DNA from 2 places in the Bradyrhizobium sp. KB893862 SZCCT0404 genome. Region 1 is predicted to be linked to the other one. Evidence: predicted binding sites of a transcription regulator. Region 1 holds the regulator's gene; the other holds the start of a gene.
The links. The regulator PhoB, encoded in region 1, activates phosphate uptake and scavenging genes when phosphate is short. The targets are predictions, from matches to a motif close to TGTCATNNANCTGTCAT.
Positions count from the first base shown of each region.

Region 2: the regulator PhoB is predicted to act here: its motif matches at 3,642-3,658, upstream of JQ617_RS09190 (UDP-2,3-diacylglucosamine diphosphatase).

Region 1 covers NZ_JAFCLT010000015.1:54,341-61,717, forward strand. The annotation lists gene pstC (phosphate ABC transporter permease subunit PstC) at 1-445, shown strand, start outside; gene pstA (phosphate ABC transporter permease PstA) at 447-1,292, shown strand; gene pstB (phosphate ABC transporter ATP-binding protein PstB) at 1,289-2,107, shown strand; gene phoU (phosphate signaling complex protein PhoU) at 2,119-2,835, shown strand; gene phoB (phosphate regulon transcriptional regulator PhoB) at 2,858-3,565, shown strand; gene JQ617_RS36775 (GcrA family cell cycle regulator) at 3,673-4,185, opposite strand; gene JQ617_RS36780 (aspartate aminotransferase family protein) at 4,641-5,843, shown strand; gene argF (ornithine carbamoyltransferase) at 5,843-6,766, shown strand; gene JQ617_RS36790 (Hsp33 family molecular chaperone) at 7,003-7,377, shown strand, end outside.
Region 2 covers NZ_JAFCLT010000002.1:71,054-78,430, forward strand. The annotation lists gene JQ617_RS09175 (caspase family protein) at 1-207, shown strand, start outside; gene JQ617_RS09180 (threonine/serine dehydratase family protein) at 636-1,619, opposite strand; gene JQ617_RS09185 (glycosyltransferase family 4 protein) at 1,748-2,806, opposite strand; gene JQ617_RS09190 (UDP-2,3-diacylglucosamine diphosphatase) at 2,806-3,618, opposite strand; gene thiD (bifunctional hydroxymethylpyrimidine kinase/phosphomethylpyrimidine kinase) at 3,837-4,637, opposite strand; gene JQ617_RS09200 (hybrid sensor histidine kinase/response regulator) at 4,923-6,902, shown strand; gene JQ617_RS09205 (Lrp/AsnC ligand binding domain-containing protein) at 6,994-7,239, shown strand; gene JQ617_RS09210 (c-type cytochrome) at 7,274-7,377, opposite strand, start outside.

The DNA.
Region 1 (7,377 bases):
CCTGTTCAACGCCGCGCTGATCCTCGCCATCATGGTGCTGCCTTTCATCACCTCGATCTCGGTCGACGTGTTCAAGACCGTGCCGCCGGTGCTGAAGGAGGCCGCTTACGGCGTCGGCTGCACCACCTGGGAAGTCGTCCGCAGCGTGGTGATCCCCTACACCCGCGTCGGCGTCATCGGCGGAGTCATGCTGGCGCTGGGCCGCGCGCTCGGCGAGACCATGGCGGTGACCTTCATCATCGGCAACTCGTTCCGCATCTCCTCGTCGATCTTCGCGCCCGGCACCACGATCTCGGCGGCGATCGCATCGGAGTTCGCCGAGAGCGACGGCCTGCACCAGTCCGGCCTGATCCTGCTCGGCCTGCTGCTGTTCGTGCTGACGTTCTTCGTGCTCGCGGCTGCACGGTTGATGCTGATGCGTCTCGAAAAGAAGGCGGGCAAGTAACATGAACCCGATTTACGCACGCCGTCGCCGCATGGACATCGTCATCCGTGTGCTCTGCCTCGGTGCCGCCGCCTTCGGCGTCACGTGGCTCGCATTGATCCTGATGACGCTGCTCTACAACGGCATTGCCGGTCTGAACCTGCAGATCTTCGTCGCCGACACGCCGCCTCCGGGCTCGACCGAAGGCGGCCTGCGCAACGCCATCGTCGGTTCGATCATCATGACCGTGCTCGGCGTCGGCATCGGCGCGCCGCTCGGCCTGTTCGCCGGCACCTATCTCGCCGAGTACGGCCGCAACGACAAGCTGACCTCGGTGATCCGCTTCATCAACGACATCCTGCTCTCGGCGCCCTCGATCATCATCGGCCTGTTCATCTACGGTGCGGTGGTGGTGCCGATGCGCGGCTTCTCGGCGATCGCCGGCAGCCTCGCGCTTGCCGTCATCGTCATCCCGGTGGTGCTGCGCACGACTGAGGACATGCTGCTGCTGGTGCCGAACGCGCTGCGCGAGGCGGCTTCCGCACTCGGCCTGCCGCGCTCGCTGGTGATCAAGCGCATCGCCTATCGTGCGGCGCGCTCCGGCCTCATCACCGGCGTGATGCTGGCCACCGCCCGCGTCGCCGGCGAGACCGCGCCGCTGCTGTTCACTGCGCTGTCGAACCAGTTCTTCAGCCTGGGCCTGAACAAGACGATGGCCAACCTGCCGGTCACCATCAACAATTTCGTCCAGAGTCCCTACGCCTATTGGAAGCAGCTGGCCTGGAGCGGCGCGCTGCTGATCACGTTGACCGTGCTTGCCCTGAACATTGGCGCGCGCCTCCTGAGCGCCGAGAGGACTGCAAAATGAGTGAAATGTCTGTTTCCGTCAGTACGCCCGTTCATCCCGGCTCGCAGCCGCTGCCGGAAGCGCCCGCCAAGGTGACGGTGCGCAACCTCAACTTCTATTACGGCGAGCACCACGCGCTGAAGAACATCAACCTGACGCTCGGCACCAACCGCGTCACGGCGTTCATCGGCCCGTCGGGCTGCGGCAAGTCCACCCTGCTGCGCATCTTCAACCGGATGTACGACCTCTATCCGGGCCAGCGCGTCACCGGTCAGCTGATGCTCGACCAGACCAACATCCTCGACCCCAAGCTTGATCTGAACCTGCTGCGCGCCCGCGTCGGCATGGTGTTCCAGAAGCCGACGCCGTTCCCGATGACGATCTACGAGAACATCGCCTTCGGCATCCGCCTCTATGAGAAGATCTCGAAGTCGGAGATGGACGACCGCGTCGAGAAGGCGCTGCGCGGCGGCGCGCTGTGGAACGAGGTCAAGGACAAGCTCAACGCCTCCGGCCTGTCGCTGTCCGGCGGCCAGCAGCAGCGCCTCTGCATCGCCCGCACCGTCGCGGTGCGGCCCGAGGTGATCCTGTTCGACGAGCCCTGCTCGGCGCTCGACCCGATCTCGACCGCCAAGGTCGAGGAGCTGATCCAGGAACTGTCCGAGAATTACACGATCGCGATCGTCACCCACAACATGCAGCAGGCGGCGCGCGTCTCCGACAAGACCGCCTTCATGTATCTCGGCGAGCTGATCGAGTTCGACGACACCAGCAAGATCTTCACGTCGCCGACCGATCGGCGCACGCAGGATTACATCACCGGCCGGTTCGGCTGAGGAGACGGGACATGGGTTCTGAACATACCGCAAAAGCCTTCGACACCGACCTCCAGGAGCTCACCCGCCTGGTCGCCGAGATGGGCGGCATCGCCGAGCGCATGATCGTCGATTCCGTCGACGCGCTGATCCGCCGCGACGTCGCGCTCGGCCAGCGCGTCGTCACCATCGACGCCGAGCTCGACGCGCTCCAGAAGAAGATCGAGGAGCGTGCCGTTCTCACCATCGCGCGCCGCCAGCCGATGGCGGTGGACCTGCGCGAGATCGTCGGCGCGATGCGCGTCGCGACCGATCTCGAGCGCATCGGCGACCTCGCCAAGAACATGGGCAAGCGCGTCGCGGCGCTGGAGACGGACTTCCATCCGCTCAAGCTGTTCCGCGGCCTGGAACACATGACCGACCTCGTGCAGCAGCAGGTCAAGTCGGTGCTGGACGCCTATGCCGCGCACGACCTGCCGGCAGCGATGGCGGTGTGGAAGGGCGACGAGGAAGTCGACGCCATCTGTACCTCGCTGTTCCGCGAGCTCCTCACCTACATGATGGAGGATCCGCGCAACATCTCGTTCTGCATCCACCTGATGTTCTGCGCCAAGAACATCGAGCGGATCGGCGACCACGCCACCAACATCGCCGAGACCGTGTTCTACATGATCGAGGGCCAGGCGATCACCGACAAGCGGCCGAAGGGCGACATGACGACCTTCGCCACGACGGTTCCGAATACCTGAAGACTTAAGGAGCGACGACACCATGGGCGCACGCATTATGGTGGTTGAAGACGAGGAAGCTCTCACCGAGCTTCTGCGCTACAACCTCGAAGGCGACGGCTATGACGTCGAGACGGTGATGCGCGGCGACGACGCCGACACCCGTCTCAAGGAACATATTCCCGATCTGATCGTGCTCGACTGGATGCTGCCGGGCCTGTCAGGCATCGAGCTGTGCCGGCGGCTGCGGACCCGCCCCGAGACCAAGCAGCTCCCGATCATCATGCTCACCGCGCGCGGCGAGGAGAGCGAGCGGGTGCGCGGGCTGGCCACCGGCGCCGACGACTACATCGTCAAGCCGTTCTCGGTGCCGGAGCTGCTGGCGCGCGTGAAGGGCCTCTTGCGGCGCGCCAGCCCCGAGCGGCTCGCCACCGTGCTCGCCTATGGCGACATCGAGCTCGATCGCGACAAGCGCCGCGTCGCGCGCTCGGGCCGGCCGATCGATCTCGGCCCGACCGAATATCGCCTGCTGGAGTTCTTCCTGGAGCATCCCGGCCGCGTGTTCTCGCGCGAGCAGCTGCTCGACAGCGTCTGGGGCCGCGACATCTACATCGACGAGCGCACCGTCGACGTCCATATCGGGCGCCTGCGCAAGCTGCTCAATCTCGGCCGCGAGCAGGACCCGATCCGCACGGTCCGCGGTGCGGGCTACGCGCTCGACGACCGCTTTGCGAAAGCCGAGCAGACCTGAGAGCGGCTTCAGGCAGGCCAAATAAAAAGCGCGCCACATGGCGCGCTTTTTTATGCCTCGATCATCGTCCCGGCCTCACGTCGGGACGGTGTCGCTTAAAACCGTGCTCAGCGCGTGCCGGGCTTGGCCGGCGCGCGCCGGCGATCCGCGGCGGGCTGATAGGCCACGCGCGAGTGCTGGGCGCAGTAGGGCAGGCCCGAGAGCGCCTTGCCGCCGCAGAAGAAGAAATCCGGGCTCGAGGGATCGCCGACCGGCCAGTGGCAGGTCGCCTCGTTCAGCTCCAGCAGCGACAGCCGCTGGCTCATCGGCACCACGTTGTCGTAGGTCACGGGCTCCGCCTCGACCTCGACCTCGAAGGCCTGCGCCAGCGCGGTGTTGCCGCGGGCGATGGGGCGGCTGACCCGCATCATATGCTGCGCGGGACGCGCCTTGCGCGGCCGCGGAGCTGCCGAGGAGGGGCTCTTGGCGCGGCCGGACAGGCCGAGCCTGTGCACTTTGCCGATCACGGCATTACGGGTCACGTTGCCGAGCTCGGCTGCGATCTGGCTGGCCGACAAACCGGCCTCCCAGAGCTTTTTCAACTGCTCGACGCGATCGTCGGACCAGGTCAAAACCGTCATTGCACCCTTTCCCTCGCCGCGCGGCTGCCGTCCTGGCGCCCTGCGGCGAATGCCTAAGCCTCGAAAAACCCGTGCCGCCAGAATCCCTTAAGGCTCGCCGGGCGTAACCAGAACGCCCGAACGTTTACGCCGGTACATGAGGACTTAGAGGATCAGAACTGCTGCACGAGATGTCGTATCTGACAAGCCAAACGCTACAATATGGCGTGACTCACGCGCAAGAGTCCGCCGACTCGCTTCCACATGTTCCGTGGCTAAAACCGCGCTAATTAGGCACCGCAAGACTACGGATTCTGCGTTTCGCGAGGCTTTCGGGCGGCATTGACACCCGTTCTACCCGGCATAAGATAGTGTCACGTGCCGCCCTTAAAAGGCGGCACGTTTCGTTTTCCGGGCCGGTCAATGGTGCGCTGCGTGAGCGCGCCCGGGCCGTCCTCAACAATCAAGTGATCGTCATGACTAACAGCGCAGCGCCGCATTTGCTCCCCGTTTTCGCCAGAGCCGACCTCGGTTTCGAGCGTGGTGAAGGCTGCTGGCTGATCGCGACCAATGGCGATCGCTATCTCGATTTCACCTCCGGCGTCGCGGTGAACGCGCTCGGTCACGCCCATCCCGCGCTGGTCAAGGCGCTGCAGGAGCAGGCGACCAAGCTCTGGCACATGTCGAACCTGTTCCAGAGCCCGGACGGCGAGAAGCTTGCCGCGCGCCTGTGCAGCGAGAGCTTCGCGGACTTCGTGTTCTTCTGCAATTCCGGCGCCGAGGCGCTGGAGGGCGTGATCAAGCTGGTCCGCCATCATCACTTCTCCAAGGGCCATCCGGAGCGCTACCGCATCATCACCTTCGAAGGCGCCTTCCACGGCCGCACGCTGGCAACGCTCGCCGCGACGGGATCGCCAAAATATCTCGAAGGTTTCGGTCCGCCGATGGACGGTTTCGACCAGCTCCCGCACGGCGACATCGAGGCCGTGAAGAAGGCGATCGGCCCGCAGACCGCCGGCATCCTGATCGAGCCGATCCAGGGCGAGGGCGGCGTGCGCTCGGCGACGCCGGCGTTCCTCAAGGCGCTGCGTCAGCTCTGCGACGAGAAGGGCCTGCTGCTCGCCTTCGACGAGGTGCAGACCGGCATGGGGCGCACCGGCGATCTGTTCGCGCATCGCCGCTACGGCGTCACGCCTGACGTGATGTCGCTCGCCAAGGCGCTCGGCGGCGGCTTCCCGATCGGCGCGGTGCTGGCCACCGCGGAGGCGGCCTCCGGCATGGGCCCCGGCTCGCACGGCTCGACCTTCGGCGGCAATCCGCTGGCGATCTCGGCCGCGAACGCCGTGCTCGACGTCATGCTCAAGCCCGGCTTCTTCGACCACGTGCAGAAGATGTCGCTGCTGCTCAAGCAGAAGCTCGCCTCCGTGATCGACCGTCATCCCGACGTCGTCAGCGAGGTGCGCGGCGAGGGCCTGCTGATCGGCATCAAGGCTGTCGTGCCCTCGGGCGATCTCGTCGCCGCGCTGCGCAACGAAAAGCTGCTCACGGTCGGTGCCGGCGACAATGTCGTGCGCTTCCTGCCGCCTCTGATCGTCACCGAAGCCGAGATCGAGGACAGCGTCGGACGGCTGGAGCGCGCCTGCACTGCGCTCACGGGCAACAAGCGGGCGACAAGCTGATGAGCAAGTCCCCGAAGCACTTTCTCGATATCAACGAGCTCCCGTTGTCGGAGCTCAAGAGCATGCTCGACGCCTCCTCGGCCATGAAGGCGAAGCAGAAGGCGCATCAGCCGGTCAGGCCGCTCGAAGGCAAGACGCTGGCGATGATCTTCGAGCGTCCCTCGACGCGCACCCGCGTCTCGTTCGACGTCGCCATGCGCCAGCTCGGCGGCGAGCCCATCATGCTCACCGGCGCCGAGATGCAGCTCGGCCGCGGCGAGACCATTGCCGACACCGCGCGCGTGCTGTCGCGCTATGTCGACGCCATCATGATCCGCATCCTCAACCACGATGCGCTGCTGGAGCTCGCGGCGAATGCGACCGTGCCCGTCATCAACGGCCTGACGCGGCGCTCGCATCCCTGCCAGGTGATGGCGGACCTGTTGACCTATCAGGAGCATCGCGGCCCGATCGAGGGCAAGACGGTGGCCTGGACCGGCGACGACAACAACGTGCTGGCGTCCTGGGCGCATGCCGCCGAGCGCTTCAAATTCCAGCTCAACGTCGCAACACCGCCGGAGCTCGCGCCGAAGAAGCCGATGCGCGACTGGATCAAGGCGACCGGCGCACCGATCGTGCTCGGCAGCGATCCCGAGGCCGCCGTGAAGGGCGCCGACTGCGTCGTCACCGACACCTGGGTGTCGATGGGCGACAAGGAGGGCGAGCATCGCCACAACGTGCTCAAGCCCTACCAGGTCAATTCGAAGCTGATGTCGCTGGCAAAACCCGACGCGCTGTTCATGCACTGCCTGCCCGCGCATCGCGGCGAGGAGGTCACCGACGAGGTGATCGACGGCCCGCAATCGGTCGTGTTCGACGAGGCCGAAAACCGCCTGCACGCGCAGAAGGGCATTCTGGCCTGGTGCTTCGACGCGGTGAAGTAGCGGCGGCGAAGGTAATCGTCGTCCCGGCGAAGGCCGGGGACCCATACCGCGTGATCTCTCTTGTGGAGGCGGGCGGAGGCGATGAGTCATCGCCAAATCAATATTTGTGGCTATGGGTCCCGGCCTTCGCCGGGACGACGACTGTGTTGCGGTATCGCTTTGCAATCGACCCACACCCGGAACACACACCACCCGCACCCCTTCCATTTCCGTCCTCCGACCCCAGATAAAGCGCCATGGTTTCCCAATCCCCTGACATGAAAACCGGGCCTGAAGGCCCGGTTCGCGCACCATCCGCGGTTCCGATCGATGACGCCGTGCTGCCCTACGAGGTCGACGCGCTCGACGTGCGCGGGCGGCTGGTCCGGCTCGGTCCGGCGCTCGACGAGATCCTGACCAAGCACGATTATCCCGCGCCGGTCGGCAAGCTGCTCGGCGAGGCCATCGTGCTGGCGACGCTGCTCGGCTCGGCGCTGAAATTCGAGGGCCGCTTCATCCTGCAGGCCCAGACCGACGGTCCGGTGTCGTTCCTGGTGGTGGACTACCAGGCGCCCGATCGCCTGCGCGCCTATGCGCGCTTCGACGCCGCGCGTCTCGGTGACGTCAAGGAT
Region 2 (7,377 bases), on a different contig from region 1:
ATCCGCGTCAACAACGGCAACACCGGCATCGTGAAGCTCAACAACAATCCGGTGAACAAGGTGCAGATCCAGAACCAGAACAACAACCGTCCGCAGCTCAATACGACCAACAGGATGGTGAGCAACGGCGGCAACAACTTCCGCCAGTCGATGAACCAGGCCCCGAGCACGGGCGGCGGCAACAACCACCGCGGCTTCATGCACTGATCGCAAGGAGAAGACGGTGCGCTCCCTCCCCCGCTTGCGGGGGAGGGTTGGGGAGAGGGTGCCTCCACAACGGGAAAGTTGACGTACTGAAAATATCCCAGCTTGGAGAGACCCCCACCCGGCGCTTCGCGCCGACCTCCCCCGCAAGCGGGAGAGGTTGCACCGAGCAAGGAGCACGTTCAAAAAATTACCAAACGACAATACAAGAAGGGGCAGAGCGGAAACGCTCTGCCCCTTCTTTATGTCGGGGAACGAGAATGCAACTGGCTTCTTGCCTCAGCCGCGCTCACAGAAAAGCTCGTCATGCCCGGGCTTGTCCCGGGCATCCACGTTCTTCGTGCTGTGAGAAAAGCCGTGGATGGCCGGGACAGGCCCGGCCATGACGCTGTCGAGACATCGGCGCGCCCAGAGGGGCGTCGAATGGAGGCTCAGGCCACCAGCTCGGCGAACAGGTCGGCATCCACATTGCCGCCCGACAGCACGATGACGACGTTCTTGCCGGCGACATCGAGACGTCCGGCCAGCAATGCGGCAAGGCCCACCGCACCGCCCGGCTCCACCACCAGCTTCAGCTCGCGATAGGCGAACGCCACGGCCGCGCCGACTTCCTTGTCCGAGGCCGTCACGCCGCGCGCGAGCAGCTTGCTGTTGATCGCGAACGTCATCTCGCCGGGCATCAGCGCCATCAGCGCATCGCAGATGGTGCGGCCTGCCGGCGGATGCGGCTCGCGATGGCCTGCGGTCAGCGAGATGCCGTGATCGTCGAACGCCTCGGGCTCGGCCACCACGATCTCGGCTTGCGGATAGCGCGCCTTCACGGCCGTCGCGACGCCCGCGATCAGGCCGCCGCCGGAGGCCGGCGCCACCACGATGTCGGGGGCAAGGCCGAGCGTTGCCATGTCCTCCGCGATCTCGCGGCCGGCGGTGCCCTGCCCCGCGATCACGAAGGGATCGTCATACGGCTTGACCAGTGTCGCGCCGCGCTTCTCGGCGATGCCGCGCGAGATCGCCTCGCGGTCGTCCTTGTCGCGGTCATACAGCACCACCTCGGCGCCGTAGGATTTGGTGCGCTCGCGCTTGGACAGCGGGGCGTCCGCCGGCATCACGATGGTTGCCTGCATGTCGAGGATCTTCGCCGCCGCAGCCACGCCCTGGGCGTGGTTGCCAGAGGAGAACGCGACGACGCCGCCGGCACGCTTGTCCTGCGGGATCGAGAACACCTTGTTGAAGGCGCCGCGGAACTTGAAGGAGCCGGTGCGCTGGAGCATCTCCGGCTTCAAGAACACCTTCGCGCCGACGCGCTCGTTGAGCACGGGAAAGGACAACAGCGGGGTGCGGATCGCGTAGGGCGCGATCACGCGCGCTGCGGCATCGATGTCGGCAGGGCCGACCGGGAGGAGCTGTTCGGTCATGGTCGAATGTTATCGCGGCCGGTGAGGCCCGGGCAAGACACCTCTGTGCGAGGATCCGCAGAGCATTTTCGAGCGAAGCGGATACCGGTTCGCGCCAGGAAAACGCGTCAAAACAAGAATCTACCCCGTCAGGCGACGAAGCGAGGCTGTTCCGCGCCGTTCCGGCCGGGCAGCACGGCCCCCACAGCCTGGATGCTGTCGACAAAAGCCCGCGCCGAGGCTTCCCAGGTGTAATTGGCGGCAAATTCAACGCAGTCCTGCCGGGAAATGTCGAGCGCGGCGAAGCAGGCGTTGCGCAGGTCGTGATCGAGGGCGCCGACCGGGGCATCGCCGATCACGTCGCGGGGGCCCTTGACCGGGAAGGCCGCGACCGGCAGGCCGCTGGCGAGCGCTTCCAGCAGCACCAGGCCGAACGTATCGGTCTTGCTCGGGAAGACGAACACGTCGGCGGCCGCATAGATATCAGCCAGTTCCTCGCCGTGCTTCTCGCCGAGGAAGATCGCATCGGGATAGGCCTCTTCCAGCGCGGCGCGCGCCGGGCCGTCACCGACGATGACCTTGGTGCCGGGCAGGTCGAGGTCGAGGAACGCCTCGAGATTCTTCTCCACCGCAACGCGGCCGACCGACAGGAACACCGGCGACGGCAGGCAGAGGTCGATGGCGCGGGGATGGAACAGGCCGGTGTCCACGCCGCGCGGCCACAGCACGACGTTGTCGAAACCGCGCTCGCCGAGTTCGCGGGCGAGCGCCGGCGTCGCCGCCATCACGGCGCGGCTCGGCGCATGAAAACGGCGCAGCGCTCGCCAGATCAGCGAGCCCGGTACGGGGACGCGGGCGCGGACATATTCGGGGAAGCGGGTGTGGAAGCTGGTCGTGAACGGCAGCTTGCGCTGGCGGCAGTAGCGGCGGACCATCAGGCCGATCGGCCCTTCGGTCGCGATGTGGATGCTGTCGGGCCGCGCCTCCTCGATCAGCTTCGCGATCCGGGCCGGCCGCGGCATGGCCAGACGCACGTCGCGATAGCTCGGCATCGCGAAGGTGCGGAACGATTGCGGCGTCAGGAACGTGAATTCGACGCCAGAACCTTGAACGTTAAGTCCCTTGGCGGCGTCAGCGAGCTTGGTCAGCGTCCGAACCACACCGTTGACTTGCGGGTGCCAGGCGTCGGTCGCGACCAGGATGCGCATCAGGCCGCCCTTGCCGCGACCTGAGGGACCTGCGCGGGCTTCTGCGCCTGGTCCGCCCAGGTGATGATCTCGAAATGGCCGTCGTCGTGCTCGACGAGGGCCGTGCAGCTCTCGACCCAGTCACCGCAATTCATGTAGCGGATGCCGGCCTCGTCGCGGATCACGGCGTAGTGGATGTGGCCACAGATCACGCCGTCTGCGTCGTGACGCCGCGCCTCGGCGGCGAGCGCCTGCTCGAACGCGCCGATATAGTTGACGGCGTTCTTGACCTTCTGCTTGGCCCATTGCGACAGCGACCAATAGGGCACCTTGAACATGCGGCGGAAGAAGTTGACGAAGCGATTCATCTGGATCGCGAAGTCGTAGGCCTTGTCGCCGAGATGGGCGAGCCAGCGCGCGTTCTGCACCACGAGATCGAAGATGTCGCCGTGGATGACGAGATAGCGCTTGCCGTCCACGCCGGTGTGGACGGTGTTCTCGACCACGTCGATGCCGCCGAAATGCGTGCCGTAATAGTTGCGCAGGAACTCGTCGTGATTGCCGGGAATGTAGATGACCTTGGCACCCTTGCGCGCCTTGCGCAAAAGCTTCTGGACGAGGTCGTTATGCGATTGCGGCCAGTGCCAGTTCGACTTCAGCGCCCAGCCGTCGACGATGTCGCCGACGAGATAGATCGTATCGGCGTCATGGTAGCGCAGGAAGTCGAGCAGAAGATCGGCTTGAGAACCGCGGGCTCCGAGATGAACGTCGGAGATGAACAACGTGCGAAAGCGCCGCTCCGGGCTCTCGTCACTCACATCGTAACTTCCCATGCGCCAGCCTGTAACAATGTCCCGTGACAGGGGGATGACCAATTGAACCTGTGAGGCACCTTCAAATACGAATCACGCCTTGCCTCGCCCTCCCCGCGAATATCAGTCGCATGCGACAATCAGGCGACATGGCACAGCAAGCCGCCTCCGCAAAACCACGGACCGGCACGGCCCCATTGGTTAACGGGGGAACGTCGGTGCCGCGCGAGCGCGCACCGTCAGTAGAATGTGTGGAAATGATGGACCGGCCCATGACCATGGCCGACGCTGAAGCGGTCGGCAGACGCGATCGCCGCGCTGATCCAGGCCTTCGCGGTCCGCACGGCAGGCTCGAGATCCATGCCCTTGGCGAGTTCGGCTGCGATCGCGGAGGACAGCGAGCAGCCGGTGCCATGGGTGTTTTTCGTGGCGATACGGGGCGCGGGGAGCGCGAGGCTGTGTGCAGAGGTGACGAGATAATCGGTGCTCTCGGCGCCCTCGCCGTGGCCGCCCTTGATCAGCACCGCACGGCAGCCGAGCGCCAGCAGCCGGCGCCCCTGGGCCTCGATCGCGGCCTCGCTCACAGCGATCGGCTCGCCGAGGAGAGCTGCGGCCTCCGGTAGGTTCGGCGTGATCACCGAGGCCAGCGGCATCAATCTCGTGCGCAAGGCATCGACGGCCTCGGACGCCAGCAGACGGTCGCCTGAGGTCGCCACCATCACGGGATCGAGCACGATGTGCTGCGGCTTCCAGCGCGACAGCGCGGCCGCGATCGCATCGATGCTGGCGGCCTGCGCCACCATGCCGATCTTCACCGCGCCCACATCGAGATCGGAGAACACGGCATCGATCTGCGCGGTGACGAAATCGGCGGGCACCGCATGGATGCCGGTGACGCCGCGCGTGTTCTGCGCCGTCAGCGCCGAGATGGCGGAGGCACCATAGACGCCGAGCGCGGCAAACGTCTTGAGGTCGGCCTGGATGCCGGCGCCGCCGCTGGAATCCGAGCCGGCAATAGTGAGCGCGACCGGGGTCGTCATCGCCGGGGACACGCGTTTGAGGGGGAGGCTGCCATGCCTTGTCCTAGCGCGCCCCGGATGGGCCAGCAAGCCGGGCCGGCGAATCAGCCGGGCGCCAGGGGCATCCCCGTCGTCCCCCCAGCGTGCACATGCCAGGAGATATTCCCTATGTCAGGAGATATTCCCTCGGCATCGCCCGGCCTTGGCAGAGATTCGGTTGAATGAGAGGTTGACGGGTGGATTCGTCCAGCGACTCCATGTTGCGGGCCAGCCTCGGCCCGCAATCCTCTCGGGATACAAGCAATCATGTGGGCCTATTTCGAACGTCTCCTCGATTCCTCGATGTTCTCGCCGCACGGGATCTGCCTGCTGTGGGAACCTGAGCTGATCTGGCTGCACGTCGTCTCGGACGCCTGTATTGCGCTCGCCTATTTCTCGATCCCGTTTGCGCTCGCGATCCTCGTCACCAAGCGCCGCGACCTCAAATTCGGATGGGTGTTCTGGGCCTTCGCCGTCTTCATCATGGCCTGCGGCCTGACCCATGTGCTGTCAATCTACACCCTCTGGGTCCCGATCTACGGCATCGAGGGCATCGTCAAGGCGGCAACCGCCGTGGCATCGATTTTCACCGCCGCTGCGCTCTGGCCGCTGCTGCCCAAGATCCTCGCCATCCCCTCGCCGTTCGAGCTCCGGAAGGTCCAGGCCGCGCTCCAGGAGGAGGAGACCAAGAACCGGGACGCGGCGCAGCTGCTGCAGCAGGTCAACGAAGCCCAGCGCGCGCTGCGCGAGAGCATGACGCGCCTCACCGCGGTGGTCGACACCGCGGTCGACGGCGTCGTCCTGTTCGACGCGCAGGCCCGCATCCTCCTGTTCAATCCCGCCTGCGAGCGGCTGTTCGGCTACCGCGCCGACGAGGTCATGAATCTCGACATCGGCATGCTGATGTCCGACGAGAAGCGGCGCTCATCCACGGCTCATGCAGGGCGTTTCGCAACCGGTGAAGCCGCCGGTCTGCGCAAGGACGGAACGAGCTTCCCGATGAATCTGTCGGTGGGCCAGGCGTGGCAGGACGGCGAGCTGGTCTATGTCGGCATCGTCCACGACCTCACCGCGCGCAAGCTCACCGAGCAGCAGCTGCAGCAGGCTCAGAAGATGGAGACGGTCGGCCAGCTCTCCGGCGGCATCGCCCACGACTTCAACAATCTGCTCACCGTCATCATCGGCAACGCGGAATTCCTCAGCGAGCAGCTCAAGGCCCGTCCGGACCTGCGCCGCTTCGCCGACGACATCTGCCAGTCGGGCGAGCGCGGCGCCGAGCTGACGCAGCGGCTGCTCGCATTCAGCCGGCGCCAATTGCTGCAGCCCCGCGCGATCGAGTGCCGCGAGCTCCTCGCCTCCATGCACAAGCTGCTCAAGCGCACCCTGCGCGAGAACATCGAGATCAAGACCGCGTTCGGATCCGGCTCCATCCTGGCTTTCGCCGACCGCGCCCAGCTCGAATCCGCCGTGCTCAACCTCGCGCTCAACGCGCAGGACGCGATGCCGTCGGGCGGGCATCTCACCCTCAGCACCGAGCTCACCGCGATCGACGAGCATTACCGCATCCAGCATCCGGAGGTCGTGTCCGGCAGCTACGCGATGATCTCGGTCACCGACGACGGCGAGGGCATGACGCCCGAAATCATCGAGCGCGCCTTCGAGCCGTTCTTCACCACCAAGGAGGTCGGCAAGGGCTCGGGCCTCGGGCTCAGCATGGTCTACGGCTTCGCCAAGCAGTCGGGCGGGCATGTCTCGATCTACAGCGAGCCGGGTCTCGGCACGACGGTCCGCATCTATCTGCCGCATGCCGGCGGCGAGCAGTCGCTGGCCGACATTGCGGTGCGCGAAGAGGCTGCCCCCCGCGGCCACGAGACGGTCCTGGTCGCCGAGGACGATCCGTTCGTGCGCTCCTCCGTCACGCTGCGCGTCGAGGCGCTCGGATATCGCGTGATCTCGGCCGTCAACGGCAAGGAAGCCCTGCAGCTGCTCCGCAGCAATCCGGCCATCGACCTGCTGTTCACCGACATCGTGATGCCCGGCGGGATGAGCGGCTGGGAGCTCGCCGACGAGGCCCGGCGCATCCGCCCCGCTTTGCCGGTCGTGTTCTCGTCCGGCTACGCCCTGGAGACCCTGGTCGAGCAGGGCCGCGCGCACGCGCAGTCGATCGTGCTGACCAAGCCCTATCGCAACGCCGAGCTCGCCCGGCGGCTGCGGGAGGCGTTTGCCGCCGCGCCGCTTCCGTCCTAAAAGCGCCTCCGGCCGGGGCCGGCAAGGTCGCTTGCCAAGCCCGGCCGGTTTTGGCCTATTAGCGGCCAGATGCGCTTTCGGAGTGACTGCAATGGTTCCCTTTTTCGTCCAGATCAAATGCAAGCTTGGCCAGTCGTATACGGTCGCCAATGCGCTCGCCGAAGCCGAGATCGCCTCCGAGATCTATTCCACCGCCGGTCAGTACGATCTGCTGGTGAAGTTCTACGTCGACAAGGACACCGACATCGGCCACTTCGTCAACGAGAAGGTGCAGGTGCTGCCGGGCATCCAGGACACGCTCACCATCATCACCTTCAAGGCGTTCGGCGCGAGCTAGCGGGCCGCGATCGGCGCGGCCCGGCCATCGCCGCTCAGGCGCCGCCCTCCTTGCGCTTTGGCCGCGGCGGGCCGTCCACCGGCGGCAGCGACTTGATGTAATCCGCCATCGCGGCAAGATCCGCATCCGGCAAGTGCG